Regions from separate parts of the Motilimonas thetidivivens genome, predicted to be linked through region 4. Evidence: predicted binding sites of a transcription regulator. Region 4 holds the regulator's gene; each other region holds the start of a gene.
What was found. The regulator FNR, encoded in region 4, switches genes on or off when oxygen is low (the NO sensors DNR and NnrR bind a similar motif). The targets are predictions, from matches to a motif close to TTGATCTAGATCAA.
Positions count from the first base shown of each region.

Region 1: the regulator FNR is predicted to act here: its motif matches at 2,743-2,756, upstream of ACK8OT_RS00130 (DUF3149 domain-containing protein).
Region 2: the regulator FNR is predicted to act here: its motif matches at 3,790-3,803, upstream of frdA (fumarate reductase (quinol) flavoprotein subunit).
Region 3: the regulator FNR is predicted to act here: its motif matches at 2,308-2,321, upstream of grcA (autonomous glycyl radical cofactor GrcA).

Region 1 is NZ_JBKFDK010000001.1:25,659-33,872, forward strand. It holds gene cobT (nicotinate-nucleotide--dimethylbenzimidazole phosphoribosyltransferase) at 39-1,070, shown strand; gene cobS (adenosylcobinamide-GDP ribazoletransferase) at 1,063-1,851, shown strand; gene cobC (alpha-ribazole phosphatase) at 1,833-2,426, shown strand; gene ACK8OT_RS00130 (DUF3149 domain-containing protein) at 2,530-2,733, opposite strand; gene ACK8OT_RS00135 (TraB/GumN family protein) at 2,852-3,736, opposite strand; gene ACK8OT_RS00140 (SDR family oxidoreductase) at 3,770-4,597, opposite strand; gene ACK8OT_RS00145 (porin) at 5,164-6,183, shown strand; gene ACK8OT_RS00150 (DUF2057 family protein) at 6,296-7,156, shown strand; gene ACK8OT_RS00155 (LPP20 family lipoprotein) at 7,316-7,768, opposite strand; gene ACK8OT_RS00160 (FlgO family outer membrane protein) at 7,784-8,214, opposite strand, start outside.
Region 2 is NZ_JBKFDK010000011.1:47,594-55,807, forward strand. It holds gene ACK8OT_RS10065 (hypothetical protein) at 1-44, opposite strand, end outside; gene ACK8OT_RS10070 (hypothetical protein) at 82-1,143, opposite strand; gene ACK8OT_RS10075 (diguanylate cyclase domain-containing protein) at 1,228-2,541, opposite strand; gene ACK8OT_RS10080 (ABC transporter substrate-binding protein) at 2,538-3,533, opposite strand; gene frdA (fumarate reductase (quinol) flavoprotein subunit) at 3,869-5,665, shown strand; gene ACK8OT_RS10090 (succinate dehydrogenase/fumarate reductase iron-sulfur subunit) at 5,658-6,395, shown strand; gene ACK8OT_RS10095 (fumarate reductase subunit C) at 6,405-6,806, shown strand; gene frdD (fumarate reductase subunit FrdD) at 6,815-7,192, shown strand; gene ACK8OT_RS10105 (GAF domain-containing protein) at 7,381-8,136, shown strand.
Region 3 is NZ_JBKFDK010000013.1:106,735-114,948, reverse strand. It holds gene ACK8OT_RS11580 (AhpA/YtjB family protein) at 1-589, shown strand, start outside; gene ACK8OT_RS11575 (hemerythrin domain-containing protein) at 730-1,266, opposite strand; gene ung (uracil-DNA glycosylase) at 1,433-2,107, opposite strand; gene grcA (autonomous glycyl radical cofactor GrcA) at 2,481-2,861, shown strand; gene tesB (acyl-CoA thioesterase II) at 3,318-4,187, opposite strand; gene thrC (threonine synthase) at 4,645-5,922, opposite strand; gene thrB (homoserine kinase) at 5,919-6,875, opposite strand; gene thrA (bifunctional aspartate kinase/homoserine dehydrogenase I) at 6,919-8,214, opposite strand, start outside.
Region 4 is NZ_JBKFDK010000001.1:393,304-401,517, reverse strand. It holds gene ACK8OT_RS02005 (heavy metal translocating P-type ATPase) at 1-998, shown strand, start outside; gene ccoS (cbb3-type cytochrome oxidase assembly protein CcoS) at 995-1,204, shown strand; gene ACK8OT_RS01995 (sulfite exporter TauE/SafE family protein) at 1,201-1,881, shown strand; gene fnr (fumarate/nitrate reduction transcriptional regulator Fnr) at 2,089-2,838, shown strand; gene uspE (universal stress protein UspE) at 2,965-3,897, shown strand; gene ttcA (tRNA 2-thiocytidine(32) synthetase TtcA) at 4,000-4,914, shown strand; gene ACK8OT_RS01975 (DUF2987 domain-containing protein) at 4,970-5,644, opposite strand; gene ACK8OT_RS01970 (DUF2189 domain-containing protein) at 5,619-6,425, opposite strand; gene cobB (Sir2 family NAD+-dependent deacetylase) at 6,603-7,337, opposite strand; gene ihfA (integration host factor subunit alpha) at 7,643-7,939, opposite strand; gene pheT (phenylalanine--tRNA ligase subunit beta) at 7,943-8,214, opposite strand, start outside.

The DNA.
Region 1 (8,214 bases), 370 kb from region 4:
GTGAGATATATTCAACGTTTTTTTGAAACAGTATCGCTATGTTCACTATATCTGCGCTTGACCCTCAATTGGATTCGTCCATCCAACATTGTTTAGATCATAAGACTAAACCTCAAGGTAGCCTTGGTAAGTTAGAAACCTTAGCGTTTCAGCTTTGTCGTATTCAACAAACCTTGACCCCAGAGTTAAGCAAGCCGCAAATGTTGGTGTTTGCCGCTGACCATGGCGTGGTGGCAGAGGGCGTGAGCTTATTTCCGCAAAATGTTACTCAGCAAATGGTGCTCAACTTTATTCAAGGGGGCGCGGCAATCAACTGTTTTTGCCGTCAACACGGTATTGAGTTTCGCGTGGTGAATGCGGGTGTGAACGGTGATTTACCGGAAGATAATGCGCTGATTAATGCCTCTATTGCCCGCGGCACGTGCAACTTTGTTAATGAGCCAGCCATGAGCTCTGCGCAATGTGAACAGGCCTTATTAAAAGGTGCTGAGTTGGTCGCCGACCGTCATCAGCGCGGCGCTAATATTATCGGCTTTGGCGAAATGGGCATAGGCAACACCACCTCGGCTGCTGCGTTGATGGCTAAGTTATTAAAATTGCCTGCAGAAGATTGCACAGGCGCAGGCACGGGATTGAACAAAGCGGGTGTTGATCAAAAAACCAAGGTGATCAACCGCGCCCTTAAGCGTTTGAAAGGTAAGAAGCTAGCACCTCAAGATGTGCTGGCTGAATTGGGCGGGTTTGAAATCGCGATGATGTGTGGCGCAATGCTTAAAGCGGCTGAGCTTAAGATGGTGGTCTTAGTTGATGGTTTTATTGCATCCAGTTCGGCGCTGGTGGCCAGTAAAATGGAAGCCAACTTTTTGCAATACGCTGTTTTTTGTCATAAGTCTAAAGAGCAGGGCCATAAGAAAATGCTCAAGGCCATGGGTGTTGATGCGCTATTAGATTTGGATATGCGTTTGGGAGAAGGCTCAGGGATTGCGGTGGCATACCCGCTTATCGCGTCTGCGGTTTATTTTATTAATGAAATGGCCTCGTTTGAATCTGCTGGCGTGGATAATGTCTAGCACAAAAGGCCTTGGTGCGTGGGTTAATCCATATTGGCGACGCCTGATCCACGCTGTCACCTTTTATACACGTATTCCTTGGCCTAACAACATGGCTTTTGATAGCCATGATCTTATTCGAGGTAATGTCTTTTTCCCCTTAATTGGTTGGCTAGTTGCAGGCTTTGCCGCTCTGGTTTGTGTGGCTAGTTTGCAAGTTTTTCAGTTACCCGTGGCGATTTTGTTATCGATGATCGCCACGATTTGGCTGACCGGCGCCTTTCATGAAGATGGCTTTGCCGATACTTGCGACGGTTTTGGTGGGGGTTATGGCCAGCAAGCCATTTTGACCATAATGAAAGACTCTCGCGTTGGTACCTATGCCAGTGTTGGACTCTGTTTACTTTTGCTACTCAAATATCAATCTTTGTTGTTATTACCTCAGTTATTGCTCGGTTTATGGCTTGGCCATAGTTTAAGCCGTTTTGTTCCTTTGGTGCTGATGAGTTCATTGCCTTACGTGCGTGAGCAGGCCAAGAGTAAAATTGGCGTCACTGAGCTTAAATTAAGTCGAGTAGAATTGGTGATTGCAGCGAGCTTTGCCGCTTTCCCTTTGTTATTTGTTGAAATTGAACAAGTGATTGCTTTAGTGCTGGTGATAGTTGTTTTAACGTATTTACTTCATCGCTGGTTTCATAAGGTACTGGGAGGTATCACCGGAGATTGCTTGGGAGCCAGCCAACAAATCAGTGAAGCGGTGGTTTATTTGGTGTTAGGGGCAACATGTTGGAATGCTATTTAGTTCGCCACACCAAGCCCAATATCGCCAGTGGCATCTGTTATGGTCGTCTCGATGTGGATGTCAGCGAGCGCTTTAATGATGAGGCAAACGCAATTGCTGCTTACTTGCATCGGCAAAAATGTCAGCACATCATTACTAGCCCAGCTAAGCGTTGTCGACGCTTAGCGCAGCAAATAGCGGAACATTGTGAACTTACGCCTGTGCAAGACCCTGCTTGGTTAGAGTTTAACTTTGGTGAGTGGGAAGGCACAAGTTGGCAACAGATAGGTCAAGCTCAAATAGAAGCATGGCAGCGTGATTTGCTACATTTCACTATGCCAAACGGGGATAATTTAAAGCACTTTGATTTACGGGTGGTTAAGGCTTGGCAGCAATTGCTAGCACAGCACGCTGATACCCGCCTTGTATTGGTTACGCATGCTGGCGTTATCCGTTCTATTATCGCCAATTTGTTAGCATGTCCTGTCGGTCAAAGCATTAAAATTAAGCTTGATTACGGCTCTATTTCTAAGGTGGTGATTGATGGGGATTATCAGCAGTTGTGCTATCTAAACCGTCTAGCTTGCCCTGAATAAGGCCTATTTGGGTGTGACTTCAATAAATTAATCAAAATAAAGCGAAATGAAATTAGGCTGAACTAGAAATGTACTAGTTCAACCTAATTGCCAACCCGTCATATTAATGACCTTCAACGGGTGGCTTAGCATTGCGTACTTTTACGATGAAGTAGATAGCATAAAAGGTACATAAACCTATGGTTGTTCCTATCACTGCCATAGACGCTAGGCCAACTGGGTTACCAAAAAGTAGATCCATCCAAAGTTCCATTTGTTTTACCTGCTGTAATTGTACGAAGTAAACAAAGTGTAAAAAGCTTTGCATCTTGATGTGATGATCCTGATCAAACAAGCGATTCGCAGTGGCGTTATAGGCGCAAGCCACTGCTTTGCTATTTATTCATTCGCTGTAGTTTATCTAAAGCTCAGATTACTAATTATGATTAATATTGGTGTCGCTCGGCCTGATAACCTGCTTGCTCGAGCAGTTCAATCAGGTTATTGCTACCAGTAAGGTGTAAGGCGCCAACTACCACAAAGGCATTTTGTTCGGCGGGTAATTTTAGTAGTTGCTGCTGCCAGTCTTGATTTCGCTCTTGCATTATTTGGTTAAAAATATTTTCCTCAGGGTTAGCGGTTTGATCTGGCATCAGCAATTTTTGCAGCGTTTCTAACTCGCCATTTGCCCAGTGACTTAATATGCCCGGCGCCCATTGGCCTAAATCGCGCAGCTCATTTAGGCTAGTGGCGATAAAGTTAGGTTGGTTTTGGCCAATTTGAGATAGGTACCAGAGTTGCTTCTGAATGTTTTCAAGCTGCATGATAGGTTTGGCTTGTTGCTTAGCCAGCTTTAGAAAGTGCACATCGATACCTAAATTGGCTTGATAGCCCATTTTATCCAGCTTAAGTTGCATTGCCGTCATGATCACAAACCAAGGCTGCATGGATTTTACCCTAGGTATATTAAGGTTTAACTCTTTTAAGGTGGCTTTGAGATCACGATATTGCTCAATGGGCATCACGTCAGCAAGCTTTTGCTTATTGGGTAAATTGATCAGTGTGGTTGTTGCCTGTAATTCATTAGCCGGCATATTAAGAGTATCTACTTCAACCACTAAGGTTGAGGCGCTTAAGAATGCTTTAGTTAGGGTAGCTGGTAAAGGGTAGAGACTATCGGTACCAAAATGAACCGAGCCGAGGACGGTTAGTGGAGCATGGCCTTGTTTTGTTAAGGTCCAAAAAGCGGGGTGTGATTTAGCATGGCTCAACGCGCTAATGATAGCCATACAAAATGCTAAGATATAAAAGCAAGCTTGTCGTAATTTCAATGTGTTGTCCTTTGGTAAATGTTATCCGTTAATTTAGGCGCTTTTGCTTAGCAGATAATCTAACCAACGATTGGGTAGTATGCGCTTAAGAATTGCTAATACGGTGGTTGGGGTGGTGACGTAATAGCGGGCTTTTGGCCGTTTGTTGTTAATGATCTTTTGTAACGCTTGGTAAACCGCCTCCGGGCCTAAGGTAAATCTGTTTTCCCCTTTACTGGCGCCAAGGCGATTGAGCGTTTTTTGGTAGATTGGCGCATGGGCGCTGCTGTCGATATTAATATGCTGTTTAAATGCTGCTAAGGCATTGGCTCTAAATTGGCTGGTAATGGGGCCAGGTTCAATCAGGCTGACCTGTATATTGGTGCCTTTTAGCTCTAAGCGCAGGGTGTCGGTTAGACCTTCAAGGGCAAATTTACTGGCTATATAAGCACCGCGATAAGGCATGGCAACTAAACCTAATACAGAGCTGTTTTGAATGATTTTACCATGGCCTTGTTTACGCATCACGGTAATTGCCGCTCGGGTTAGGGTGTGCCAACCAAATAAATTGGTTTCAAATTGTTGGCGTAGGGCGGCGGTAGGTAAGTCTTCGACGGCTCCGGGTTGGCCGTAGGCGGCATTGTTAAACAAAATATCAATGCGGCCACCAGTGGCCGCTAATACTTGCTGGAACCCTTGTTCGATGGATTGCTCATCTGTCATTTCCATGTGGATTGGCTGACAGCCTAGCGAGGCTAACCTAGTTAGATCGTCAGGCCTTCTTGCAGTAGCAAAAACCTGATAGCCAGCGCTGACTAATTGCTTGGCGCAATAATAGCCAATGCCGCTAGAGCAACCGGTAATAAGGATAATAGGGCGCATGTTGTTCCTTTTTATTGTTGAAGCCGCATAATAATTAAACAAAACTTCGAGCTAACTCAAACTGTCAAACATAATTCGCGCTGAAAAGTTGCTTGCTTTAGATATCAAGTTATAATTCAAAGCGGTTAAAACCTTGTCAAACTGCTTATTATGTTCAGCATAGGTTCAGATACAGTTTGTTTCAGATAAAGCTATGTTTTTTATATAGTTAAGTCAAATGAGCTAGGTGCAGTTAACCCCATCATATTTAGCTTTATTTATATCTCTACAGCAAAATTCACTTCCTAGCGTTACTCTTGTTATTGCAACTCATTGTTATTAAAGATATTTCAAAAAAGTTCAATTTATTTTTGTGATCAAACTCTGTTTTCTTTACGTTGTTTAGTAAATTAGATTGATAATTTGCAATGCGAAGGTAGTATGAGTCTTGTAGACACTGATAGACGGATTATCAGAGGTCGCAAAAATTTTAGCAGTTTAAACTGCATATATAAAAAGCTAAGCCTTAACTAACTAAGTTAAGGCAAAAAGCAAAAAAACGCTGAGTCTATTTCAAGGAGAGACACATGTTTAAAAAGACGCTAGTAGCAGCTGCACTTTCAACTGCAGCAATGAGCGCAAGTGCTTACGAAATCGGTCAAAACAACGATTTTAGTGTAGAAGTTTACGGTGTAGCAGCTATCTCTGCTGTTGACTACGGTAAAGCTAACCTAAAAGACGGTAAAAAAGTTGGTATCGTTCTAGAAAACGAATCTCGTATCGGTTTCCGTGCTGGTAAAGAAATGGTTCCTAACCTAGAAGCTTTCATGCAAATCGAAGGTGGTTACGTAGATAGCTGGCAGGGTGGTACACTAGGCGCTCGTGATACTTTCGTTGGTCTTAAAGGCGATTGGGGTAAAGTTCGTTTCGGTCGTATGCTAACTCCTATGTACGAAATCGTTGACTGGCCTTACTCTAACCCAGGTCTAGGTCGTGTATTTGACTGGGGCGGTGATGTTTCTTTCAACTACGATCGTCAATCAAACACAGTACGTTACGATTCTCCATCTCTAGGTGGCCTAACTTTCTCTCTAGCAGCTGGTCGTGATGGTAGCCCAAGCGGCGATGCAACTCCTGATTCTTACTACGGCGGTGCATCAGCTCATTACACAATCGCTGACATGGTTACTCTACACGGTGGTGTTGAAAGTGCTAAAGATTTCCGCGGTGTGAAAGATGCTGATACATTTGGCTACATCGTAGGTTTTGAAGCTGCTCTTCCTGCAGGTTTTGGTCTAGCTGGTGCATACAAGTACGGTGAGAACGATAACCATGCAGCATCAGGCCTAAAAGGTAAGCAAGGTTCTTACTCTATCATTGGTCAATACTGGGCTGGTTCTCTAGGCTTTAAAGTTGGTTACGCAGCTAACGAAGAATACAAGCTAGATGGCGCTAAAGTAAAAGACAGCGATGACAATGTACTTTCTGGTCAAGTTATGTACGTAGTTAACGGTTTCGTACCTTACCTACGTGTTGCACAACGTGACCTAGACGGTAGCTCTACTAAAGGTACTGTTGTACGTGTTGGTCTAGAATACGGTTTCTAAGATATCGTATATTAGATAAAACTCTAACGCCGGCTTTTGCCGGCGTTTTTGTTTTTATCACTTAATTTAGTGTTATAATGTCACCCCGCTTTTCAGTATTTATGGATGAACTATGATCAAATCCAAAAGCCAAAGTTTAGTTTTAATTAGCCTACTTGCCTTGACCGCATGTGCTGCTAATCCCAATAAAACAAGTTCAGATGAGTTTGCAAGTAATACAACTGTTTCAGATGGCTTTTCAACCGTCGATGTTGTGGGTGAAAAAGTCAGAGCGATACCGCAAGCTGGATCTGCTCCCGGGTTAACGCGCGGTGAATATTATATCCAGTCTAGCTTTGCCAAAAACACTAACGATGTCGGCTTATCTGAAGTATATATGGATATTTCATATTTCAAGCAGCCAGGCGAATATGAATATGTTTATGTTGGCGGCACTCGTGAAAAGTTAAAACCACGTAAGGTAACCAGTGAAACTTGTAATGAAAACTGCACATTAAGCCAATGGTTTAAATTTTCTGTTCCAACGGATTTGTTAGTTGAAAATCAAGAGAAAGGCTTGACGTTTGAAATTAGACAAGAGCACGCCAATAAAGGGCTGAAGTTTCTCATTGCCCCAAATTACATCCAAGGAATTGTTAAACGTATAGAGGGTGTATATCTTACATACGGTAATAAACCTCAAACTGCGGCTGCTGTAGCGACGACTGCGGCTGTATCGTCAACCGCGACAAATTCGACGGTAGCAGAAAAAAGAGAAAGCACAGCTGTTGAAATGACGCGATACTGGTTTAATAAAGTGTCAAGCGCAGAGCAAGAAGCGTTTATATCTTGGGCGTTAAAAAACCGCAAGAAAGTCACATCGACTCTTGATGCACAATCGAAAGAGATGGAAATGTTAGCCTATTGGTTTAATGAAGCGACGGAAGCGGAAAGAGCTGAACTGTTAACTTGGACAGTAGAAAACATTAATTAAAATCATTTTACTATTACTTGGTAAAAGTGGTAGTTAAATTTATCTGATAGCTTATGCTGGTGTATTATATTATTTAACCAGCATAAGCTATTTTACAGATAATGATAATGCTACATAATTTCCAAAACCATATTTCTAGCTAGCTTTAAATTAAATCGGTTAATAATAAGTCACTTTCTTGATTTTTTGCGCTGGGGTTTGAAGTTGATTCAGGTAAAATAATTGCTCTGTGTTTAACTCTAACTCTGTGGCATACATTTCGCCAACCGGGTAACTTTGTACCACTCTTGCGCCTTTTATTAGTCCATCGACTTGAGCTTTAACTTTATCTGAGCCTAAAACAAAACTGTTAAGGCTGTTTCCGCTGCTAATTTTTAAACCATACACTTGCTCTGCAAGCTCGCGGTAAGCATCAATTTTCGAGGCTCTTATTGCATTTAACATCTTTTGCTGCTTATTGGCACCAGGCTGCAGTTCAATTGGCGCATATCCTACGGCGATGAGGGTGGGAAATTGCTCTGGTTTCGCTGCTTCATACTCGATGTGAGTGTTTGCCACATTAGAGCATCCGGTTACGAGCAGTGATATAAGGATTGGGAGTTGTTTTATCATTATCTGCTCTCCGTGTTATTTAACAAATTCAACCGTGCGCCCTTCGACGCCTGTTGGTACGCTATGACGCTGGATATAGGCATCATTTTTTGCGGGGTTTAAGCTGTTATGGGCCCCAACCAGCAAGCGGTTTGGAATAAAGGCTCTGCCAGTTGACTCAACCAGTAGTGATTGCATGTTGATGGTTCTTACATTAACTATGACCCCTTCGTCATTTCGTGACATGGTGCCGGTGAAGACCCTATAAACAGGGATTTTACTGCGCAATTGATCCCATTCGCGACTGAAAACAAAATCGCCCTCAGGTGTTACCTTGATCTTTCCGGTTGTTTTAAAGTCAATCACAGGTAATTCTCGAATATGCAGTTCATGAATGAATGCTTCCGAAATGGCTTGGCCAAGCCAGTTAGTATTTTGCAGATCATCCATGTTGGTGATTGAGGTGA
Region 2 (8,214 bases), on a different contig from region 4:
GATTGCGCTAATTGCTGAAAAAATGTCTGCCATTGCTGAGCCACGGCTTATCTCCCTGTAAATTATTCACTAAATGGTATTCTATAATCGTTGCTGCAAAGCGTGCTTGAGAGCGTCAACCTTACTGCCCTGCGCGAGTGCTCGCGTTAACCTTGTTCGTTCGTGTTGAATTTTAACATGCGCTTGTTGTAATTGCGTTGTCAGAGAAAGATCTCCCTGACTAAATCGGCGCCATGCCCACATTTTCGCCGTATTAGCTTGCAAGGTCCGCTGGTAGCTTTGACTATATGCGATACCTTGTTGCTCTAGTGCTTGTTTTATCGCTTGACTCATAGCCACATCAAACTTCACATTCTGTGTGGCATGCTGCTGATACAAAGACAGAATTGTACTTAGATCTGAATGCTTTTTCGCTCGCACCAGCCGCTGCATCAAAGCTTGTTTTTGCGGCTTACGAAGCTCATCTTGCTCTTTATCTGGATGTAATTGATGCGCCAACCGCTTGTATAGTTTTTGCATTGTTTTATCACGTAAGATAGGCGCAGCCAAATCTTGCCAATGCTCAACGCTCACCCCATTTGCGCTTTGCTGCCCCGTCTTTGTTGCTTGGCGAGCAAGCTCAAGCCAGTCAGTTAATGTATCGGGTGAGGCAATCAAACTAAGCAGCTCTTGAGTGGTGATGTCACAATCATGCTCAAGCAATATAGTTAACGCTTTGCGTAGTTGGCTTAAAGTGGCATGGCTGGGAATGATATCTTGCTTTGCCACCACAAGCATTTGCTCAACAAGAGCGTAAATAAGATCCCGTATCGGCTGCATATCAGCAAGTCCATGTTCCCCCAAGGCTTGGGCATCCTTGATTATCCAATTCACGAGTTGCTGGCGCTCCAAGTCCTCAAGCTGACCTGAAGAAATGTACGCTAACCACTGTTGTAACTGCTGTAACTTTAGGCTTATCAGCTCTAACTCAGCTGAGCCAAGGGCTGACATATAAGCCTGATGATAAGCTGTGGCTTGCTGCTCTAATGCTTGCTGATGTTGACCTAACTGCGATACCTGCTGCAATAAAAGCTGCGCTTCAACATCACTAAAGTGTAATCGGTTTATTTGGCTCGAGGAGGGGGACTTGGCAGACTCAAACATAATGACATGTTAACTTTTTTGGCATCGCAGTGCGTCTATGTTAGCTAACTATGCTTGTTGACACCATGCTACTCGCCATCTTTTTCAACTTGGGCTTGTTAAAGATGATGTTGCTTTTTGCCGACGCTGGCTTTTATTTTGGTACATAGCATTATCAGCTATTTTAAGCAGCTCAATAAACGAGTCAGCTTGCTCAGGATACATGGCCATGCCAATACTCGCGCCCGTGCTCAGCGGTTTATCATGCCAAGTTATGGGCTCAGACAAGGTTGCACTAATTTGCTGTACTTTCTTTTCCGCTTCTTTGCTGCTAGCCAGTAAGTCTAGCCAAACCACAAATTCATCCCCCCCTAGCCGGCCAACTAGATCCGACTCTCTGACTAGAGTTCTTAACCTTTCGGCGATGGTATTGAGCACAAAATCCCCCGCATCATGGCCATAGTTGTCGTTAATATCTTTGAAATAATCCAAATCAATAAACAACAATGCACCATGGCTATGCGTTCGCTTACTTCGCATCATGGCAATGGATACCTGATTAGAAAAAGCTCTGCGGTTAAATAATCCCGTTAATTCATCATGCTCGGCCAAATATTGTAATTTAATATGTTGCGCGCGTAATTGGCTAGTTTGCTGCTCGACTTCATACTGCAACAAGTCTCGTTTGATGGTGGTTTTTTGCAGGGAATCTTTCATTTGATTAAAGAATTCCGCTAACTGAGTAAACTCGTCACGCGGTCCAGGCCGTAGTCGACTGGTAAGCTCTCCTTTAGCAACATCTCGCATACCATATTGCAGCATGGTAAATCCTACTCGAAAACGCCTCAACGTAGCATAAGCAAACAGAGCGAGTACCACCGCGATCAACAGCAACAACACACCGATAAAATACAGCATATTTAGCGAAACGCGCTGCGCATCTTCGATAGCTCTATGGTGCAAACGGTATAAATCTTCGGTTATCCCTTGGATAGTCATATTAAGCCGAGCTTGCAACATCGAATAGTGCTCTTTATCGGCTTGTGGATCTGAAATATGGACAGGCTCATTAAGCTGCATATTGAGTAGCGCCCCCATCGTGGCATTCATACGCTTTAAATTTGCCATCTCAGGCAAACTCGAAGTCGATAAAGCAGAGGAGTGCTCAAGTAATTCGCTTAATCCCACTTGCGTTTGCTGCGCTTGAACTAAAGCCAGCTCATCTTGGTATTGATGAAAATGCCATAAATGGCTACGCAATAGATCCAAATTCAACTGAATTTTCATAATATGGGATAACTCAACATTGGCATGAGCTTGATGCGAATGAAGGCGAAAGAGGGAAATAATCATGACAAAGATAAGTCCAACCGAAAGTAGGGTCAGAATCAATAAGCGTCGAGAGATAACCAAATTCACTGCGGCCCCGCGATAGCTGAGACTGGATCAGATAATTGCCAAACTAGCATACTGCGAAAGTCAGGAATCTCTTGCGACTCAACTAAGCCTTGATCCATCGCCCAGCGCGCCTGAGTTTGTAAATTAGACAGCAAAGCATTCCCCAAGGATAAACGAAATAAATAGTCTGACCACGACCAACTCAGTTGTTCAAAAGGCACATTTAAATGCTCACTCACCAAGGCTTGGCTACGTTTGGGATAAGATGTAAGCATAAGATTGGCTTGTTCAATAGCCCCTAACAACGCGGCCAAAACCGCTTGGTTTGGCATGTTGGGCTGCTGCGCAATTAAATTAAATGACAGATTGTATACCCCATCACTTTGCAGCTGTCGTACTTGTTCTGGTCGAGTGATATTCAATTCGTAGCCCAAAGGTTCCCATCCCGAAATAGCGTTAACCTCTTGCTTAATCAAAGCGTCAACCAATTGATTTTGAGAATAAAACCCCCTATCTACCCGCGCGATCTCAAGGCCATTTAAAATCAACAAGCTGTCTAAAAAAAACTCACTGGCACTGCCTTTGATCACCCCGACTTTTTTACCCAGCAGATCATCCACACTATTGATACCATTACCTTTAAGAGTCAATAACTTAACATCGTTACTTGATTCAACGAAGGAAGTGAGCAACCTAAGCTCCGGATGGCGAAAACTTTGAAACATAAACACCGTTTCCGAGGCCGTAGCGAGATCAACCTTATATTCCAATAACATATCAACGCAATGAACGCCTCCTCGGCAAGGTACCAACTCAACATTGAGTCCTTTTGCCTTAAACATCCCTTTACTTTGAGCGATGAAAAAAGCAGAAGACAAAGGTGTTTGCGATACGGCGATGCGAATAACAGGTACAACCGCAGGTGTTTCGGTAGTGGCAGTCCCCCCCCAAAAGGGACGAGTGAAGATCACAACGAGCACCACTCCTACACATGCCATCGCGGTTTTGATCATTAAGCTTCATCCCTGCCTTCTCTCTAACTAGTTAAAGTGTAGCTAGGAATCACGAAATTAGATGAATTTCTGTGCAATCAAGCACGCTGATTTAAACGCTAAATAGATAACCAGATCACACCCCTTACTCACACCTTGGGCAGTGTCCTTTATTGAAATTAAAGTAGGCTAATATTGTGTAACTGAAAAGGAAGTTTAATTGCTTGTTTTAACGAGTAATTAAATTAATCAAATTGTCTTATTTCAGCCCCTGTTTTTGATCAAGATCATGCCTTTTACAGGGGAAGAGAGGATCATCAGTCATAACAGCAAAAACACTCCTTAGGAGGTAATTAGTGGAAATAATCAAAACGGATGTAGCCATCATAGGCGCAGGTGGAGGTGGTCTTCGTGCAGCCATTGCCGTCGCTGAGAGCGACCCTAGCTTAGAGATAGCGCTAATATCAAAAGTCTATCCCATGCGCAGCCATACTGTTGCGGCGGAAGGTGGCGCAGCGGGCGTAGTGCAAGATCACGATTCGTTAGACAACCACTTCAACGACACCGTATCAGGTGGCGACTGGCTTTGTGACCAAGATACGGTGCAATACTTTGTCGAAAATGCAACTCGCCAGCTAACCCAACTTGAACATTGGGGCTGCCCTTGGAGCCGCCGTGAAGATGGTAAGGTTAATGTTCGCGCATTTGGTGGGATGAAGATCGAGCGCACTTGGTTTGCCGCCGACAAATCCGGCTTTCATATGCTACATACCCTGTTTCAAACATCGATTAAATACCCCTCTATTAAGCGTTTCGATGAGCACTTCTGTTTAGACTTACTGGTCTTTGATGGCAAAGTTCAAGGCGCCGTGTTACTCGATATTGCCGAAGGTATTACCCGTGTCATTCAGGCAAAAAGTGTTATCGTTGCCACCGGTGGTGCTGGCCGAGTTTATACCTATAACACCAATGGCGGCATTGTCACCGGTGATGGCATGAGTATGTGTTATCGCCACGGTGTGCCGCTGCGTGATATGGAGTTTGTCCAGTACCATCCGACCGGACTTCCCGGCTCGGGCATTTTAATGACCGAAGGTTGTCGCGGCGAAGGCGGTATCTTGGTTAATAAAGATGGCTATCGCTACCTGCAAGATTATGGTTTAGGCCCAGAGATCCCGGTTGGTCAAACCAAGAATAAATACATGGAACTAGGCCCTCGCGATAGACTCAGTCAATGTTTCTGGCAAGAACAACAAAAAGGCCGCGTCATTAGCAGCAAACGGGGTGATGTGGTACATCTCGACTTGCGCCATCTTGGTGAAGCCAAAATCAATGAGCGTTTACCTTTTATTCGTGAACTTGCAAAAGCTTATGTTGGTGTCGATCCTGTGCACGAACCCATCCCCGTGCGCCCAACAGTACATTACACCATGGGCGGCATAGAAACCGACGCCCTCACCGCCACGCGTCTGGCCGGCCTTTATGCCGTTGGTGAATGTGCTTCCAGTGGCCTACATGGCGCCAACCGGTTAGGCTCTAACTCCCTGACCGAGCTGGTTGTGTTTGGTGAAGTTGCCGGTCAACAAGCGGCTAAATTTGCGAAAGAAAACAAACATGTTGCGATAGCAAAAGTTCGTGATGCCGCCAATGAAGTCATAGATAAAGCCCATACCTTACTGCACAGTGAAGGCACAGAAAGTATCGCCAGCATTCGCAAAGAAATGGGCGATTGCATGGAGGCAGGCGTAGGCATATATCGCACCCAAGCTTCGATGCAGCAAGCCATAGACAAATTAGCCGAACTAAAACAGCGCTACAAGAAGGTAAAAATCAACGACAAATCCAGTGTGTTTAACACCGAGTTTTTATACGCAGTTGAACTAGGCTATCTCCTTGATACCGCCGAAGCCATGGCTCATAGCGCTATTTTACGTAAAGAATCGCGTGGCTCGCACCAACGCATCGATGGCTATGAAAAGCGTGACGATGAAAATTATCTCGCTCATTCACTGGCATTTTATAACCCAGATGCCGCACCAACCATAGATTACAAATCCGTGGTAATAACTAAGAGCCAACCTGCTGAGCGCGTTTATGGCGCGGCCTCAGAAGCGCAAGAGAAAGCTAAATCTACGGAGGAAAAACATGACTGAATCTAGCATAGAGATCGACATCCTTCGCTATCGCCCTGAACAAGACAATGCGCCGTTTATACAAACCTATCGCATTCCTTATGATGAAGAAATGTCGATGCTGGAAGCCTTACAATATATTAAGGATGAGGTTGACGGCACCTTAAGCTTTCGTTGGTCTTGTCGCATGGCCATTTGTGGTAGCTGTGGCATGATGATAGACGGGGTGCCCAAACTCGGTTGTAAGGCTTTTTTGCGTGATTACTACCCCAATAAAATCAAGCTAGAGCCTCTAGCTAACTTCCCCATTGAGCGAGATTTAGTGGTGGTGATGGATGATTTTATTGCCAAGTTAGAGAGCATCAAACCCTATATTATTCCCGCCGAGGAAAAGTCACTCGAGCAAGGCGAATACATTCAAACACCAGAGCAAATGGCGAAATACAAGCAGTTTTCCATGTGTATTAACTGTGGCCTGTGTTACGCCGCTTGCCCTCAATACGCCTTGAATACGGACTTTACCGGCCCCGCTGCATTGGCATTATTAGCCCGCTATAACCGCGACTCTCGTGATGCAGGCAGCGCCGAGCGTATGGCAATCGTCAACGCCGAGGAAGGGGTGTGGGGTTGTACCTTTGTTGGTTATTGCTCCAAGGTCTGTCCAAAAGGAGTAGATCCTGCAGCCGCCATTCAATTGTTTAAAGTCGAAAGTGCCAAAGATTACTTAATTGGCATGTTTAAACCCGAATAGGAGCCCATCATGCAACCAAGTTCAAGTAAACGTAAACCCTACCAACGGGAGCTGCCCGTCGATTGGTGGCTCAAACATGCGTTTTATACCAAGTACATGATCCGTGAAGGCACCAGTATCGCCATTACTATTTACAGCTGTATTCTTGCTTGGGGGCTACTGCGCCTTTCCCAAGGAGAGCAAGCTTGGCAAGGCTGGCTTGAAGCTCTGCAGCACCCTATTGCCATCATTTTCCATCTTATTGCACTTGCATTGGCCTTATACCACACCATCACTTGGTTTGATTTAGCGCCAAAGGCTGCGGATATTTGGTTAAATGGCAAAAAGTTAGAAGATAAAGTCATCGTGATCGCTCACTATGTTGGCTTAGCAGTAGCCACTGCGGCTGCACTTATCATCATTACTTACTAGGGGGCGCTATGAGTCATCAATCTACACAGCAACCAAAACGCTCTCACGAGCCCGTTTTTTGGGGATTATTTGGTGCTGGCGGCATGCTTACCGCATTTTTAACTCCGGTTATGATCCTCATTACTGGGATCCTTGTTCCACTGGGTGTCATCGACAGTGAAGCGCTTAGCTATGAGAGAATGCACGCCTTTGCGACCTCTTGGTATGGCGCAGCGATTTTACTGGTGTTGATTGCCCTGCCGCTTTGGCATACCTTGCACCGAATTTTTCATGGCTTGCATGATATTGGTGTTCATCGGGGGCGTGACTGGCAACAAGTTATTTGTTACGGCGCAGCCTTTGCTGTGAGTGTATTTTGCTTCACCTTGTTGGTGCAAATGTTTTAGTTGCTAAGAACACGTCAGCACTGTTAAAGCAGTGCTGACGTGTTTAGAGTTAGCCTATGGCCAAATACAGAGGAAGTTTTGATTAATAATAATTAACCTGTTGATGCTGTTTTTTTACCGGAAAAATTAAGCAAGTTCCTATTCAAGGTGTATGCTTTTGAGAGAACCCATAGCGCAGTTGCGAATTTATGACTCATTCTCAAAAAAACGTCTTGCAGTTTTTATCAACTAATGTGAACCATACTGCAAAGGACGGCCAAGTAAGCAGCTCACCAAACAAGTTGGCTCAGCGATTACAAAGCTTGTACTCAATTTCTGAGCTAGGTAAAGAGTCGATGCCTTTTCATCAGCTGTTTAGCATATTTCATCGCTCACTCAAACCCGCTATTTATGCTGAAAACATCTTAATCGCCTTATACAATCCAGAGCGAAGCCACATTCATATTCCTTATTTCGTCGATCAGGCCGATGACGAATTAGAGCTCACTGGATTCACCCCCGCTCGCGAGTTTATTGAGACCACTTTAGTTGGTTATATATTTCGTCGCAAACAGCCTATGCTGGCCGATAATCAAAAGCTAATGCGCCTGAAGCAATCAGGTGCGGTCACCTTTCGGGGTACAGCGAGTCAGTGTTGGTTGGGATTACCTCTGATATATCAAGGGGAAGTGATGGGGGTTTTAGCACTGCAAAGCTATGATGCTCAATACAACTTTAGCCAAGATGATCTGGAGTTTCTGCAATACGCTAGCAACCCGTTAGCAGCTGTTTTAGGCTATCAAATGACTAAGGCATCACAACAGGCCTATGCGGAGCAATTAGAAGATTTAATTGATTGGCAGCTTGATGAACTCAAGCAAGTTGGTAAAAAAGCGGTGCAGTTAGAAACATTTCAAAAAGCTGAGATAAGCCCAAGAAGTTGCAAGCAAAAAGTAACCCATTAAGCCGCGAAAAATGACCCGAAAGGGCTAGGATAGGTCGAGATAAAGCATAAAAAAGCGGAAATAATCCGCTTTTTTATT
Region 3 (8,214 bases), on a different contig from region 4:
GCAACTACTTGTTGCGATAGGGTTAATTGGCTACCTTGCATATTTAACAACAAATCTACAATTACTGGCTGATAAAAATCGCATAGAGCAAACCCAGCGCTTTGGTTATACCTTAACCAATCGCGCCGCCAATGATGCAGCTCGTTATTTACAAAACGATGAACAAGAAGAGTTGGCTCGCTTAGTTAGCGAGCTAGCCAAAGATCCGTTAGTTCGGGATGTAACGATTTATGATGCATTTGGCATGATGTTGCATCAAACGGACAATGCAATGCCCCTGGATCTGGTATTAGGCATTACACCTAAAACGACTTCAGCAGATGCCAGAGAAATCGCCCAAAACCGTATTCCCTATATTGCAGAGCTGTTTCAAGAGTCAACCAAAATTGGTTACTTACGCGTGACCTTAGAGCAAGGCAAAATATTAGCTGAAATGAATCACTTTCAACAAAAAGCCAATGAACTGCTCAAAACCATGCTTTTTGTTGCCTTACTTATCGGTTTTTTACTTACCCGCTCGCTGTCGAAAAAGCGCCAATGGTGGCAGCAACTTATGTACAAAGCTAAGTTGCAAAATGAACAAGCATAAGATTAAGTAAGCGCCATTAGCATAACAGGCAAATATTGAAAGCTGAATTGCAATGAGATTTGCTGGATTAATGGCTCCCTCATCATCCTAATGAGGGAGCCTAACTATTTACTCACATTGAAATGAGCTTGTAGTCCCGATTAAAGACCCAAACGTTTTGCCAACGATTTATATTGGTCAGCAACCGAACGACCAAACAGTGGATCATCTTGTGGATCGTGATGCCAATTTTGCTCTAGTTGACGCCAATCATCCGCCGTTAAGCTGGCTTTAATCGCTGGAAGAATTTCACTTTCTTCATAGTTTAAATGGGCTTTCTGTAAACTCACAAACTGCCCAAGCTTCTCGATGATTTCATCGCGTGACACGATAGCATCGAGCAAAATGCTATCTATCATCTCTTTAAGTTCACTACTGATTTGCTCAAGGTTATGATGCTCTTGTGCCAAACGGTTAGCAACACTGTCGTCCACCACTCGGTATTTTAAATAATACTCGTAAATACTGTCTTCCAGTGGGTGATGAAACTTACCTGAATATGTTTGTAAATAATTAACAATGTCTCGAACCAACCGATAATCGACACCTTCCTCTAATTTGATTCTAGCTAGCTTGTCGGTTAAAACATTAAGCAATTTGGCAATATTTTTATGATCGTTATGAATGATACTTAACACGGCTGCTTCCTTATCCTTGTCTTTAAGTGCACACTCTAACAAGGCCAAAAATGAAATAAATTGATATAGAGCATTACAACTGTTTGTTACCTAACAATTACAATTAACCTTTTGATATTAGTTGGCAATCTGGTTTTAGCCAAGGTATAACCTAGAACAAATCAGATCAAATTTGTGGCTGCCAATTAATTTCTTCTTTACCTAAGCTCGCTAAGATTTGGTTGGTTTTAGAAAAATGTCGGCATCCCAAAAACCCCCGATGGGCCGACAAAGGGGATGGATGTGGCGCGGTGAGGACATGATGACGCTGACTATCTACCATGGCTCCTTTTTTCTGAGCATGGGCGCCCCAAAGTAGAAAAACAACACCATCACAATGTTGATTCACCTGCTCTATTACCTTATCGGTAAACGTTTCCCAACCACATTTCGCGTGGCTATGCGCTTTACCCGCCTCAACCGTCAAAACCGTATTGAGCAACAACACGCCTTGTTCCGCCCAGCTTTGTAAAAAACCATGGTCAGGAGTAACAAAACCCGGGATATCGGTTTGCAGTTCTTTGTATATATTGACCAAAGAAGGAGGGACTTTCACACCGGGGCGAACAGAAAAACACAGCCCATGAGCTTGATTAGGACCATGATAGGGATCTTGCCCCAAGATAACGACTTTCACATCAGCCAATTCAGTTAGCTTAAATGCATTAAAAACCTCATTCTGCGCAGGATAAATCACTTTTCCCTGCCCGCGTTCCCCTTGAACATATGAAAGAATATTCTGAAAGTAAGCCTGTTGTTTTTCTACACCTATTACATCGGTCCATGTCCTAGCCGTTGTCATCCTACACCTCAATTGCAGTTCACCTTGCTGTAACAAAGTAATTGATCCATATATTTACTCAATATCAGCTTACCACCCCTGATGTAACGAAAGAAAGAAAACAAAATAATGTTGTAAAATTACGAAACTTTATTACAAAACATAGGTCTATCTCCATTTGCAGATTGTGGGAATAGAAAACAGCTAAAATTAGAATTACATTGATTTAGATCAATAAATTAATTGAATAAATACCCCTTTAGAGGTAGCAAATTGATTTACATCAATGGATTCACTGCCTATAATGGTTCACAGATTAACCAAGAGACGAAAGTTTTTAAATTTCATTTATGTACTTTTGTTTCAATATTTTTACTGCAAATGGAGCTAGATTATGACTGTTGGTGTGCAAATTACTAAAGCTGAAAACGCCTCTCTACTAAACTCTTTCTGGTTACTTGATGAAGCCAAGCAAGAAGCGCGCTGTCTATGTGTTAAAGACAATGCATATCAAGAAGACCAAGTGGTTTCACTAAACGAGCTAGGCGACATTGAGTATAAAGAGGTCCCTGTACAAGTAGCGCCGCTACAAGAAGGTGGTCAGCACTTAAACGTAAACGTACTTAAGCGTGAAACATTAGAAGACGCGATTGCTCATCCAGAGAAATACCCACAATTGACTATCCGTGTTTCTGGCTACGCTGTACGTTTCAACTCGCTAACACCAGAACAACAACGCGACGTTATCACGCGTACTTTTACTGAAAGCTTATAATCGAAACGCCAATTGATCTGTGATTAATTGGTTAGCGATGCAGAAATCTAAGGGCGCTCAAGCGCCCTTTTTTATTACACCGATACAGTTCTGTATTTCTAAACTAGGCCTCGCAACATCAGAGTTATAAGACAACGCGACGTTATCAGTGATGCTTTTACTGAAAGCTTGTAATCGAAACGCCAATTGAACTGAGATTAATTGGTTAGTGATGCAGAAATCTAAGGGCGCTCAAGCGCCCTTTTTTATTACACCGATACAGTTCTGTATTTCTAAACTAGGCCTCGCAACATCAGAAATATAAGACAACGCGACGTTACCAGTGATGCTTTTACTGAAAGCTTGTAATCGAATAGCCAATTGATTGATGATTGACCTGTAATTAATAGGTAATCGGTTGGTAAGTAATTGGTGATGCAGAGAAAACTAAGGGCGCCCGAGCGCCCTTTTTTATACCTATTTGGATTGATGTTTTTTTCTAATTAGCCCTTCTTGAATACTCGAAGCCACTAATAGGCCATCACGGTTATATATTTTTCCGCGCACTAAACCTGTGCCGCCGGCCGCAACAGGACTGTCAATTTCATACAGTAACCACTCATCAAACCGAAATTCATGATGAAACCACATTGAGTGATCTATGGTCACAACCTGCATATGCGGTGCTAAAAATGACTCACCATGAGGATAAAGTGCCGTAGGCAAAAAGTTAAAATCCGACGCATAAGCCAATAAATATTGATGCACACGAAGATCGTCTGGCATGGCACCGCTGGCTTTCATCCACACTGCACGCTTGGGCTCAGCAATAGCAGGGTTAAGCGGGTTAACCATTTCTACTGGCCGCATTTCAATCGGTCGATCGCAAATAAATTTCTCGCGAATATGCTCAGGTAACATATCACGATGCTGCAGTGCGTAATCTTGCTCTGATTCTAATTCTTCCGGTGGTGGAACATCTGGCATCGTATCTTGATGTTCAAACCCAACTTCAGGCACCTTAAAGGAAGCCGTCATGTAAAAAATCGCTTTACCGTTTTGAATCGCCTTAATACGGCGAGTGGAAATGGATCCACCATCACGAATGGCTTCAACATCATATACGATAGGTTGACTGACATCGCCTGCGAGTAAAAAGTAACAATGCAGTGAATGAGCTTTACGAGTTTCTTCTACCGTCTCTTTTGCAGCAGATAATGCTTGCCCCATCACTTGACCACCAAACACAGCACCAAAGCCAAGATCTTGACTTTGACCGCGATACAAGGTGTTTTCTATTCGTTCAAGTTGCAGTTGCGAGAGTAAATCAGTTAATACTTTACTCATAATTTGCCCTACTTAATGAAAATCCGCCCATCATAGTCATAAATACAAATGATTCCGAGGCTAAGATCAAAAAAGGGGCAAAAACCTGATGACTGAACCACTAGGGTAGCCTTGGTTTGCCCCTTTGCTCACCGCATAACCCATGTATTATGCGCAAAGCTTGTTACTAGGGTCTGTTGATCTTTTGAGCTGGTTTTTGCAGCGATTTGTTGGGTATTTATACAAAACGTTCGTTGTGGCCAGCACCTTTGTGGCATAGTGAACTACGCGAAAAGGCGCTAACGCAGTAGAAATGACCAACAAACGCAGTCCTACGGATTCGGCTAAAAGCGTTTTGCCCGTCGTTGAGCAGTATTTACTTAGAATGCTAAGCTACACACTGCTCGCCTTGCTCAAAACGCTTTTAGACAGGGTGTCCCCTCTCGAACAAAAATCAACCACCAAAGATCAACTGACCCTAGTTGTTTATAAGCAACTCACGTAATTGTGCAAAGTCAGCAGGAAGCTGTTTTGATAACAGTTCGAGATCGGCGCGATCAGCCAACTCTTTTGGCAAACCAATATCTTTGCCTAAGATTGACTCCACACTTTCCTTAAACTTAGCAGGGTGAGCTGTACACAAGAAAATACCTGTTTCACCCTCAGCGAGCTGTTTGGTTAGCTGATCATAGGCGATTGCGCCATGTGGTTCGCACAAATAACCCAGCTCATCAAGCTGCTTCAATGCAACTTCTGTCTCGGCATCCGTTAGCATCCCCTTGCCAAGCTCAGAAAGTTGCTTACCTTTAACTTTAAATAGCTCTTCAATACGAGGCCAGTTGTTAGGCTGACTCACGTCCATTGCATTAGATAAAGTGGCAACGGTTTTCTTCGGTGCCCAGTTGCCATCCGCTAAATAGCGCGGCACGGTATCGTTTTCGTTAGTGGCAGCAATAAAACGTTTGATAGGTAAACCTAGCGCTTGCGCCAATAGACCTGCCGTTAAGTTACCAAAGTTACCACTTGGAACCGACACAACCACGTCATCGCGCTTGTCAGCAGGTAGCTGAGCGAACGCTTCAAAGTAATAACAAATTTGCGCTAATAAACGGCTGATGTTAATTGAGTTTGCCGAGTTTAGACCGATCGCTTGTTTTAGCTCTTGGTCATCAAATGCCGCTTTTACCATGGCTTGACAAGCGTCAAAGTCATCTTCAATCGCGACCGTGGTAATGTTGCCACCTAAGGTACAAAATAATTTTTCTTGCAGCGGGCTGATCTTGCCTTTTGGATACAAGATAACCACTTTAATATTCTCTAAGCCATAGAAAGCATGAGCGACCGCGGCACCGGTATCACCCGATGTAGCCGTCAGGATCGTAATCGGCTGGTCGCCACCAAACTTGGCTAAACACTGGGCCATAAAACGACCGCCAAAATCTTTAAACGCCAAAGTTGGACCATGGAATAATTCAAGCGCATAAACATTGTCAGTCACTTGCTTAATCGGCGCACCGAATTGAAATGCCTTGCTAACCATGTCATTAACATCTTGCTCGCTCAGCTCGTCACCAATTAAGTGATGCAAAATTGCACTGCTTCGAGTCACTAGATCTTGGTTGAGTAACGCGTTAACGTCAGCTAGGGGCTCAATGGTATCAGGAAAAAATAAACCTTGGTTTTTACCTAAACCTTGTTTAACAGCTTGTTGAAAGCTCACCTGCTCACTGTGTTCTTTGATATTGTATAAGTTCATAACTGCGTTCCTACAACTCTTGCACCTTCTTCATCGAGGTGACAAATATGACAAAATCCGTCTTCATTTTGAATGAAGTTCTGCTCTAACCAGCCTTTTAAACGCTGGGCTTGTTCTTTTTCTTTCATGACCACAAATACGGTTGGGCCTGAGCCCGAAATTCCCGTGGCTAATGCACCGCTTTGGCTGGCGTACTTTCTAACTTCTTTAAAGCCTGGGATCAACTGCTGACGGTAAGGCTCGGCAATAACGTCTTTTAACATCCCCGCAGCCAATTCTGGCTGATTGGTGTAACTGGCGTGAACAAATCCCGCCAAATGACGGCCATAAGCTAACACATCACTGCGACGATATTGCGCAGGAAGAATAGCTCTTGCAGCAGAAGTTGAAACCGTAATACCAGGATAAGCAACCACCCAATACCACTCTTTAAAACTTGGAATAGCTTGGCTGATTAACTCACCTTGCTCGAGCATTAATTGCATGCCACCTAAATAACAAGGCGCAACGTTATCGTAATGCACACTGCCGCTGATTTCACCTTCAAGCTTGCCCATTAACGCCAGCATTTCCATTTTGGCTAATGGGTATTCATGAAACGCGTTTAATGCTTCCAGCGCGGCAACAATAGAGCTTGCACTTGAGCCTAAGCCACTGCCCACGGGCAAATTTTTCTCAAGCTCCATGGCCACGTTTTGACATTGAATGCCTTTGTCAGCCAGCGCAGCTTTAAAGCTTAAGTAACATTGATAAACAATATTGCTCTTACCGTCTGCCGGTAATTTATGTGAAAAACGACCACTGCAGGTAAGACTGTAATCTTCACTGCCTGATTCGATAAAAACGCGATCGCCCAGCAAGCTGCCATCAATTGGCGCTAGCGCGCCGCCGAGCACATCAAAACCAACGCTTACGTTTGCCGTAGAAGCCGGTGCGTATGCAACTAAACCCATGAACCTACTCTCCCCAATAATTGTCCAACAACAGGTATAAAGATCATACTTCCTGCTTCCAATTTAATGTTCTTAACACGTCTGCAAACACACCTGCAGCGGTTACCTCGGTGCCCGCACCGTAGCCGCGTAATACCATCGGGATAGGTTGATAGTATTGGCTGTAAAGTGCGAGGGCATTTTCCCCATCTTTTACTTTGTTTAGTGGGTCTGATTCGTCACATGCGATGATAGCCACGCGACATTTACCATCTTCAATGGTACCCGCATAACGCAGTACTTGGCCCTTATCGGCCGCGTCTTTAGCTCGTTTAGCAAAATACTCGTCGGCTTGCGGTAAACGTGCCATAAATTCTTCAATTGAACCGCTATCATCAAAACCTGGTGGTAGTGCCGCCTCGATCTCAACATCATCAAGCGACAGTTCCATCCCCGCTTCACGAGCAAGGATCAGCAGTTTACGCGCTACGTCCACGCCACTTAGATCATCACGAGGGTCGGGTTCGGTAAAGCCATTTTCACGTGCAATTTTAGTCACTTCAGAAAAAGCTAAGCCCTCATCTAATTTACCGAAGATGAATGACAACGAGCCCGACAATATGCCATTAAACTTCATCAATTGGTCACCGGCATTGAGTAAGTTTTGCAAATTTTCAATAACAGGTAAGCCCGCGCCCACGTTGGTTTCGTATAAGTATTTGCGACGCGTTGACAGTGCCGTTAAACGCAGCTGGCGGTAGTAATCCATGCTGCTGGTGTTGGCTTTCTTGTTAGCTGCCACCACATGAAAACCAGCACCTAAGAAATTCACGTATTGATCGGCTATCTTGTCATCGCTGGTACAGTCTACTAGCACAGGGTTAATAATATGTGATGCTTCAACAAGCTGATTGACACGCTCGAGTGAAAACGGCTCGGTGGCATCTTTCAGCTGGTCACGCCAATTGGTTAAGTCAATGCCATCAGGGTTGGTGATCATGGCGCTGCGATTAGCAATACCACAAACGCGCATGGTGATATTTTTACTCACCAGTTGCTCACTTTGACGGTGTATTTGATCAACAAAAGCACCACCAACACCACCACAGCCGACTAAAAATACGTCAATAAATTGCTGACTACCAAAGAAGTTCTGATGGCAGGATTTGATGGCTTCATTAACTTTATTTTCAGGGATAACCGCCGAGATAGATCGCTCTGAGGAGCCCTGTGCGATCGCAACGATATTCACCGAAGGCTCAGCTAGTGCATTAAAGAAACGCGCCGCCACGCCTAACGATGTTTTCATACCATCACCCACTAATGAGATAATGGCCAAATGTTGTTTTTGATCGATTGG
Region 4 (8,214 bases):
CCTGCCCCTGTGCTCTGAGTTTAGCGACCCCAACGGCGCTGACCTGCTCCACGGCAACACTCAATAAACTAGGGATTTTAATCCGAAAAAACCACGTTTTGGAAACCTTGGCGAAAGCCAACTTGTTTGTGTTTGATAAAACAGGAACCTTAACTCAGGGCAAATTTTCGGTCGCTAATACTCATGTTTTTTCAGCACAAAATAAAGCTCAGTCCCTCGCACTGGCAGCCGCATTAGAGCAACACTCTGAACATCCCATTAGCCGCGCATTTGCGCCCTACAAGCAAGCAAATATTAAGGTCGATCAGGTCACTAATGTTCCTGGAGAAGGCTTATATGGCCAATTCCAAGGGCAAACTGTACGGTTAGGTAATCCTGACTATTGCGGCGTTTCTGTGCCAGTTGAATCGCGCTTACTCTTGATTGTCATGACTATCAATGACGAATTGGTGGCTGCGTTTGAACTCACCGATGAACTACGGGAAGATGCCAAAGCAACATTTAGCCACTTTAAACAACAAGGGGTTAATACCGCAATGTTGACCGGGGATGGCTCGGCTCAAGCGCAAATCGTTGCTGACCAATTAGGCATCAAAACCGTAATTTCTGGCGTTACACCTGAGCAAAAGCGCGAAGCGGTGCAACAATTCCAGCATGAAGGTAGTATTACCTTAATGGTCGGTGACGGTATTAACGATGCACCCGTTTTATCTCAAGCTCATGTGTCGGTCGCCATCGGCAGCGGCACCGATGTGGCAAAGAACTCAGCCGACGTGATTTTGATTGGTGATTCGTTACGCAAATTGGCGAAGGCGCGTCATCTTGCTAGACAGACACGCGATGTAATTAGGCAAAACTTAGCCATTTCCTTGGGTTATAATTTGTTTATTCTACCCTTGGCTGCCACCGGTCATGTGCCTCCCTATATGGCCGCACTGGGGATGTCATTAAGCTCGGTTGTGGTAGTAACCAACTCATTGAGGTTGTTAAAGAAATGAGCATAATTTTCATGCTAATACCTATCGCTATCTTGTTTGTAGCCATAGCGATTGGTCTGTTTTTTTGGGCAGTACGCTCCGATCAATTTGAAGATTTAGATCGCGAAGGCGTTAACATATTGTTTGATGAAGATGACTCGCAGGCTCGCAATCAAGCCAACTCAGCATCAGAAGTTCATTGCGATAAGCCTAATACGCCCAAATGACGGATTTCTATGCTGCTTTCTTCATTGGTCTACTAGGCGCAGGTCATTGCTTAGGTATGTGCGGTGGCGTTGCCAGTGCCATGACCTTCTCTGTCGACCCCAAGGCCGGCAAGTCTCAACAGTGGCTAACCTTGCTGCTCTATAATCTAGGACGTTGCTTGAGCTATGTTTTCGCTGGAGCTTTGATTGCAGGGGGAGCAGCGGCACTCAGTCAGCTATTTGATGTAAAACAAGCACTCATCTTACTTCGCTTGCTGGCCGCTATCATGATGTTGCTATTAGCCCTATATATCAGTCGCCTGTGGTTGGGTTTGCAAAGCATCGAAAAAGCGGGTCAACATATTTGGCGCAGGATCCAGCCCATCGCGCAGTTTTTTTTACCCCTCAAGCATCCGTTTTATGCTTTACCTCTTGGCATGGTATGGGGCTGGCTACCGTGTGGTTTGGTCTATTCAAGCCTTTCTTGGGCTGCAGTGAGCGGCAGTGCCGTAAATGGGGGGTTAATCATGGCTGGATTTGCCTTAGGCACCCTGCCCGCCATGGCCACCATTGGTTTACTCAGCCATTCAATTGGGCGAGTCATCCAATCTAACTGGTTTAGATATAGCGGCAGTGCATTATTGGCACTCTATGCCATTCACACTGGCTACATCGCAATTAAACAACTGATTTATTAATTATAAATCTATTTTTAATAGACATATAACTAGCCTTTCTCACTCTGACTCGACTTAATTTCATTGCTAAAGCAAGTTTATTTTCGCATTTTTAAGGCGTTATCACTTTTTGGCTTTCAATTCACCTTCTGCGGTTATTCTGCTATTTAAACTCAGGCAATAAATGTTACAATATTGATATATATCAAGTGGAGATTTCGGGTAAGTATGAAGTCCGAGAATAAAAATACCAGACGCATCCAGTCAGGTGGCTGTGAAATACACTGTCAAGATTGCAGTATCAGCCAACTTTGTATTCCTGTTAGCCTTAATGAAACTGAGCTTGATCAGCTCGACAACATCATAGAGCGAAAAAAGCCAATTCAAAAGGGTGAAGAGCTGTATAAAGCTGGCGAAGATATGCGAGCATTGTATGCCATTCGTTCTGGTACCGTTAAGTCCTATACCATTACCGAACAGGGCGACGAACAAATTACCGGTTTTCATCTAGCTGGCGATCTTGTTGGTTTTGATGCCATCAACACCGGCCGTCATCCAAGTTTCGCGCAGGCCCTCGAAACCTCGATGATTTGTGAAATCCCATACGATACCTTGGATGATTTATCGGGCAAGATGCCTAAGCTGCGTCAGCAAATCATGCGCATGATGAGTAATGAGATCGTTGGCGACCAAGAAATGATTTTATTATTGTCTAAGAAAAATGCGGAAGAACGTTTAGGCGCCTTTATTTATAGCCTGTCACAACGCTTCTCTGAACGTGGATTCTCACCTCGTGAGTTTCGTTTGTCGATGACTCGAGGCGATATCGGTAACTACTTAGGCCTTACCGTAGAAACCATCAGTCGTTTACTCGGTCGGTTCCAAAAAAGTGAAATGATCGCCGTTAAAGGTAAATACATTACCATTATCGATCATCAACAATTAGCTGAAGTTGCTGGCGCGACTAAAGCCGAATAACTACCAGCGCGGTGGAATTAATCAATTGAAAAATAAAATAATTGATCACCATCGCGCAATATCACATCATTTTGAGCTAAATTAAGACTAGGAACGTGGAATATTATCAGTAACCCGGAGGGGTGTATGGTTAAATATCGCAACATCTTAGTCGTCATTGATCCTACCAAAGAAGAACAAACGGCCCTTTCTCGCGCCGCCTACATATGTCAACGCGAAGAGCATGCCAAATTAAAGCTGTTTCTTTCTGTCTATGACTTTTCTTTTGAAATGACCACCATGCTTTCGCTTGAAGAGCGTGAAGCAATGCGCGCCAGCGTGATACAACAACAGACGGCATGGCTTGAAGAGCTGGCTGCCCCATATCGAAGCCAAGGTTTGTTTATTGATACCAAAGTGCTCTGGCATAACCGTCCATTTGAGAGCATTATTCAAGAAACCTTAGACTTTGGCCATGATCTCGTCGTCAAAGGCACCCATCATCATCCTAAGCTTCAATCCGTTATTTTCACTCCCACCGATTGGCATTTATTACGTAAATGTCCGGAGCCATTGTTGTTGGTTAAAAATCATGATTGGCCTGAAAACGGCACTATTTTGGCTGCTATTCATGCGACAGCCGAAGATGATGAACACATGGCGTTAAACGATAAGATCACCCATGAAGCCCTCGACATGGCTAAAATGATCAATGCTAATGTCAGTTTGATCAATGCCTTCCCCAGTACACCAGTGAATATTGCCTTAGAGCTTCCCGACTTTAACCCTATTGAATACAGTGATGCAGTACAAAAACGCCATGTCGATATGCTTACCGAACATGGCAACAAGCATGGGATTCCAGCAGAGCGGCAGCACGTGGTTGAAGGCTTAGCGGAAGACGTAATACCACAAGTCGCAAAAGAGCTTGATGCAGAGCTGGTTGTGCTTGGTACGGTTGGTCGAACCGGTATCAGCGCTGCACTCATCGGCAATACCGCCGAGCATTTGATTGACAGTCTGGATTGCGACCTACTTGCATTGAAACCGATAGATTACATTTCTCCCTTACAACAATAAGCATTATTGCGGCCAAGCAATTGGCCGCACTCCCACCGCCTTACTTGCTTGGAACATTCTTGACGCTATAATACGCAGACTTTTTTTGCTGTGGATAGAACTATGGGTACACCGACGGCTGAGGCCAAAGCACAATACAACCAGAATAAATTGCATAAACGTTTACGTCGTGAAACAGGTAAAGCCATTGCCGACTTTAATATGATTGAAGAAGGCGACAAGGTAATGGTTTGCTTAAGTGGCGGTAAAGACAGTTATGCCCTACTTGATATTCTGATGCACTTGAAAGCCCATGCACCTATCCAGTTTGATATTGTTGCGGTTAACCTTGACCAAAAACAGCCTGGCTTCCCCGAGCATGTTTTACCCCAATACTTAACCCAAATTGGCGTGGACTTTGAAATTGTCGAAGAAGATACCTACTCCATAGTGATGGACAAGATCCCAGCAGGAAAAACAACCTGTTCACTATGCTCTCGTCTGCGCCGTGGTATTTTGTATTCAACGGCGACACGTCTTGGCGCAACAAAAATTGCTTTAGGCCACCATCGTGATGATATTCTCGAGACCTTATTGCTAAATATGTTTCATGGCGGAAAACTAAAGTCTATGCCACCTAAACTAGTCAGTGATGATGGTAAACACGTGGTTATTCGCCCTCTTGCTTATTGTAAGGAAGCTGATCTGGAGAAATACGCCCAGATAAAAGAATTCCCGATCATTCCTTGTAACCTGTGTGGCAGCCAAGAAAACTTACAACGCAAAATGATCAAAGAAATGCTGCAAGGTTGGGAAAAACGCTATCCAGGCCGAATTGAAAGCATGTTCCGCAGCATCCAAAATGTTGTGCCTTCACATTTGATGGATCATGAACTATTTGATTTTAAATCAGTGGATCAACACAGCGGTGTGATTGATGGCGGAGACATTGCCTTTGACAAACCAGACTTTCCGTCCACTTCATCTGGGCAACAAATGGCTGATGAGCCAGAGCTGCAAATTATAGAGCTCACTTGATTTTTAAGCTTAAGCTAACATGACTGATGGCAAGTGCCATCAGTCAAAAAGTGAATTATTGCACCAACCAAGGCTTTATATCGATTACCGAATCAGCCAGTTGCACCGCTTTACCTTGATGCTCCGCTAACCATTGCTTTGATAAGTAAACATGTCCCTGCTCTACTGCAAAGTCGGTATTAGCAATACTGAAAACAGCCTGTTGATCAGTTGCGAAATCACCAGCCAAGGTGAGACTAATACCATTAAAGTCAGGTAAAAATAACTTACCCCAAAAGCCAGCTTGACCTAACATCAGCTTTTCTAATTCATCGGCGATTTTACTCAAACCATCGACATCTTGAATACCACTAATTGGCACCAACAGCTTGGTTTGTAACGACATAGCGCAATCTGTTTGTTCATGTGCAAACACTAACACGAGTTCCGCCTTTTCTTGTTTTAGCTTTACATCGTAAGGTACAAGAAGTTCACCCGAGGGGGTTTGTGTGATTGCGACTTGGCGGTTTGCTGTTTCCAGCACAGCCTTAGCGAGTTGACATGGCTGCTGAGCATTTTGATCCAACAAATAAAATGCTGGTGTCACCCTAGTCAAACCTTCCTTTTTTACTACCGCTAATCGTTTATAAAAATCACTATAGGAAAATTTTGTCTCAATGGCACTTGCCCAAGGAGCATATAATAAAATTAATAAAAATAATAATTTATGCACTGAACTCACCTTTATCATTGTCTTGATTTGAGCCGTCGCCATTGATTTCAACACTGAGTCTGATGCCACAGACTTCTCGGTAAATTACCGCTTGCAAGGTGAAAACAAATGGGATGACAAATGCTAAACCGACCACAGTGACCATACCGAATAGCATAAATAAGTTAATCAGAGCATGAATAATAAATAGGGAAATTAGCCCTTTATGTACCACGCGAATAGACATAGGTATCGCTTGGAAAACGGTCATTTTTCGCTCTAGCATCAACGGGATAACGAGTGAAAAAATGGCGCTAATATAGATAGTCGGCAAATAAGCAAACACACCTAAGCCCAAATTCATAAATGCCATTGAAAGTAGGTTTGGCACTGCAAAAGCGATAGCAAGCGGACCAAAAAATTTGAAGAAGTTAAAAACCATTAATGGTTTAGTCTTCAAACCAACCACATGATTTAAACTCATCATGATAAAGCCAGCTATGATGGAAGGAATGACAAATACCGACATCATTAAACCTATCGCTATCATTTCCTTGGTGATGATGACAGGGTTACCTTGTTCATCAACCACCTCTTTGATGTAGCCTAATAGCTCGCCACCATGTACCAATACGCTCGCTACCAACATCATAAACCCTAACGAAGCTAAACACGCCAGCATTAAGGTAGCGAGGTTTTTTAGGGTGATTTTAAATGCTTCAGAGAAAATATTGGCGAGATCAAGCCTAAAACCTTGCTCTAGGGACTGCTTGAGGTTGCCACCAATCTGTAACTGAGTTTTTTGTTCTTGCTCGTTCATTACCAAACCACTTTATTTGCATGAGTGTGCATTTTAAGAGGTTCGTCCCTAGATGTGAAAGACATTTACACCCAATATAGCGTTATTTAGTGAATTAATTTGCTGACCACGCAATCGGATGAAATTTAGGACCTCCAATCGAGTCACTTCTTTATTTCAGCGCTAAAGTCGTAAAAATTATGCCTTGATGGGCGACAGGAGTTGCTCGATCAGCTCCGGCACTAATAATCCTGCCGAGCCTTGCCTCACTTCTGCAAATTGATTGCTAATCTCACTTGGCTCAAGGTTTATCTCGATTGTATGAGCGCCGTGGCTCGCTGCCTCATGAACAAATCCGGCAGCAGGGTAAACGCTTCCTGAAGTTCCTATTGATATAAATAAATCGGCCTGTGATAAATGGCTATAAATACGATCTAAATACAGAGGCATTTCACCAAACCAAACCACGTGGGGGCGAAGTGGCTCGGGAAACTGACAACAATTACAGAGATCTTGTGCTGTGATATCTCCTTTCCATTCCAATGTTTGATTAGTATGAGGGCAGCGCGCTTTAAGTAACTCACCGTGCATATGAATGACATTCTGGGCACCGGCTCGCTCATGCAAATCATCAATATTTTGGGTCACTATAATTAGCTCACCGTTAAATTCTTGACTGAGTTTGGCAAGCGCATTATGGGCTGCATTGGGCTGAATATAGGGCTGTTGTAGCTGTGCACGTCGTTGATTATAAAAGCTGTTTACTAGCTCAGGGTTACGTTTAAAGCCTTCTGGGGTTGCGACATCATTGATATCATGATTTTCCCATAAGCCATCCGCGTCGCGAAAAGTACGTATGCCTGATTCAGCAGAAATACCCGCCCCTGTCAGGATCACTATGTGCTTGTAAGTTGGTTTGCTCTCTTGTTGCATGGGTTTTAACCCTGATTTTATTATTGATTTGATAACAAACTAGCAACAACGCAAAAAAAATAACATCACACTATGGTCGTAGTGTGAGGTAGGTAATTAAAAAAGCCAGTATTCTCACAAGTCAGCCGTGAGTTTACAAAGGCAACTTCAGCGGGTTCGCATATAGCCGATGCATATAGGCTATGCATATAAAGCTAATGCGCCGTGACATGGCTAATTACCTAATGGATTGATAGGTAATGCAATTACAGTAATCTCAGCCGAGCCACAATAAAGACAAAGCCGCCCAGTGGGCGGCTTTGCAATTATTTATTTGATTGGCTCTCTTCAACCCGAGATTTTAACTTCTGACCAGGTCTGAACGTGACTACGCGACGTGCAGAAATTGGAATATCTTCACCCGTTTTAGGGTTACGACCCGGCCTTTCATTTTTATCACGCAGATCAAAATTCCCAAAACCTGAAATTTTTACCTGTTCGCCAGATTCAAGTGACTTACGGATTTCTTCAAAGAATGATTCAACCATATCCTTTGAACCGCGTTTACTTAAACCTACGTCTGTAAACAGACGCTCTGCAATCTCGGCTTTTGTTAGCGCCATAGATCAATCCCTCAAGGAAGCGTTAAACTCTGATTTAACCCCTGCGACTATTTTATCAACCGCATCGGCTATCTCTTTTTCTTCCAGAGTACGCATGGTATCTTGAAGTACCAAATTAATGGCTAGGCTCTTAAACCCTTCGTCGATACCTTTACCCTGGTATACATCGAACAAGTTTACGCCAACTAACTGATTCCCGCCAATTTTTTGGATAAATTTTATAATTTTACCCGATTCCACTGACTCATCGACCACTAAAGCGATATCTCGGCTGT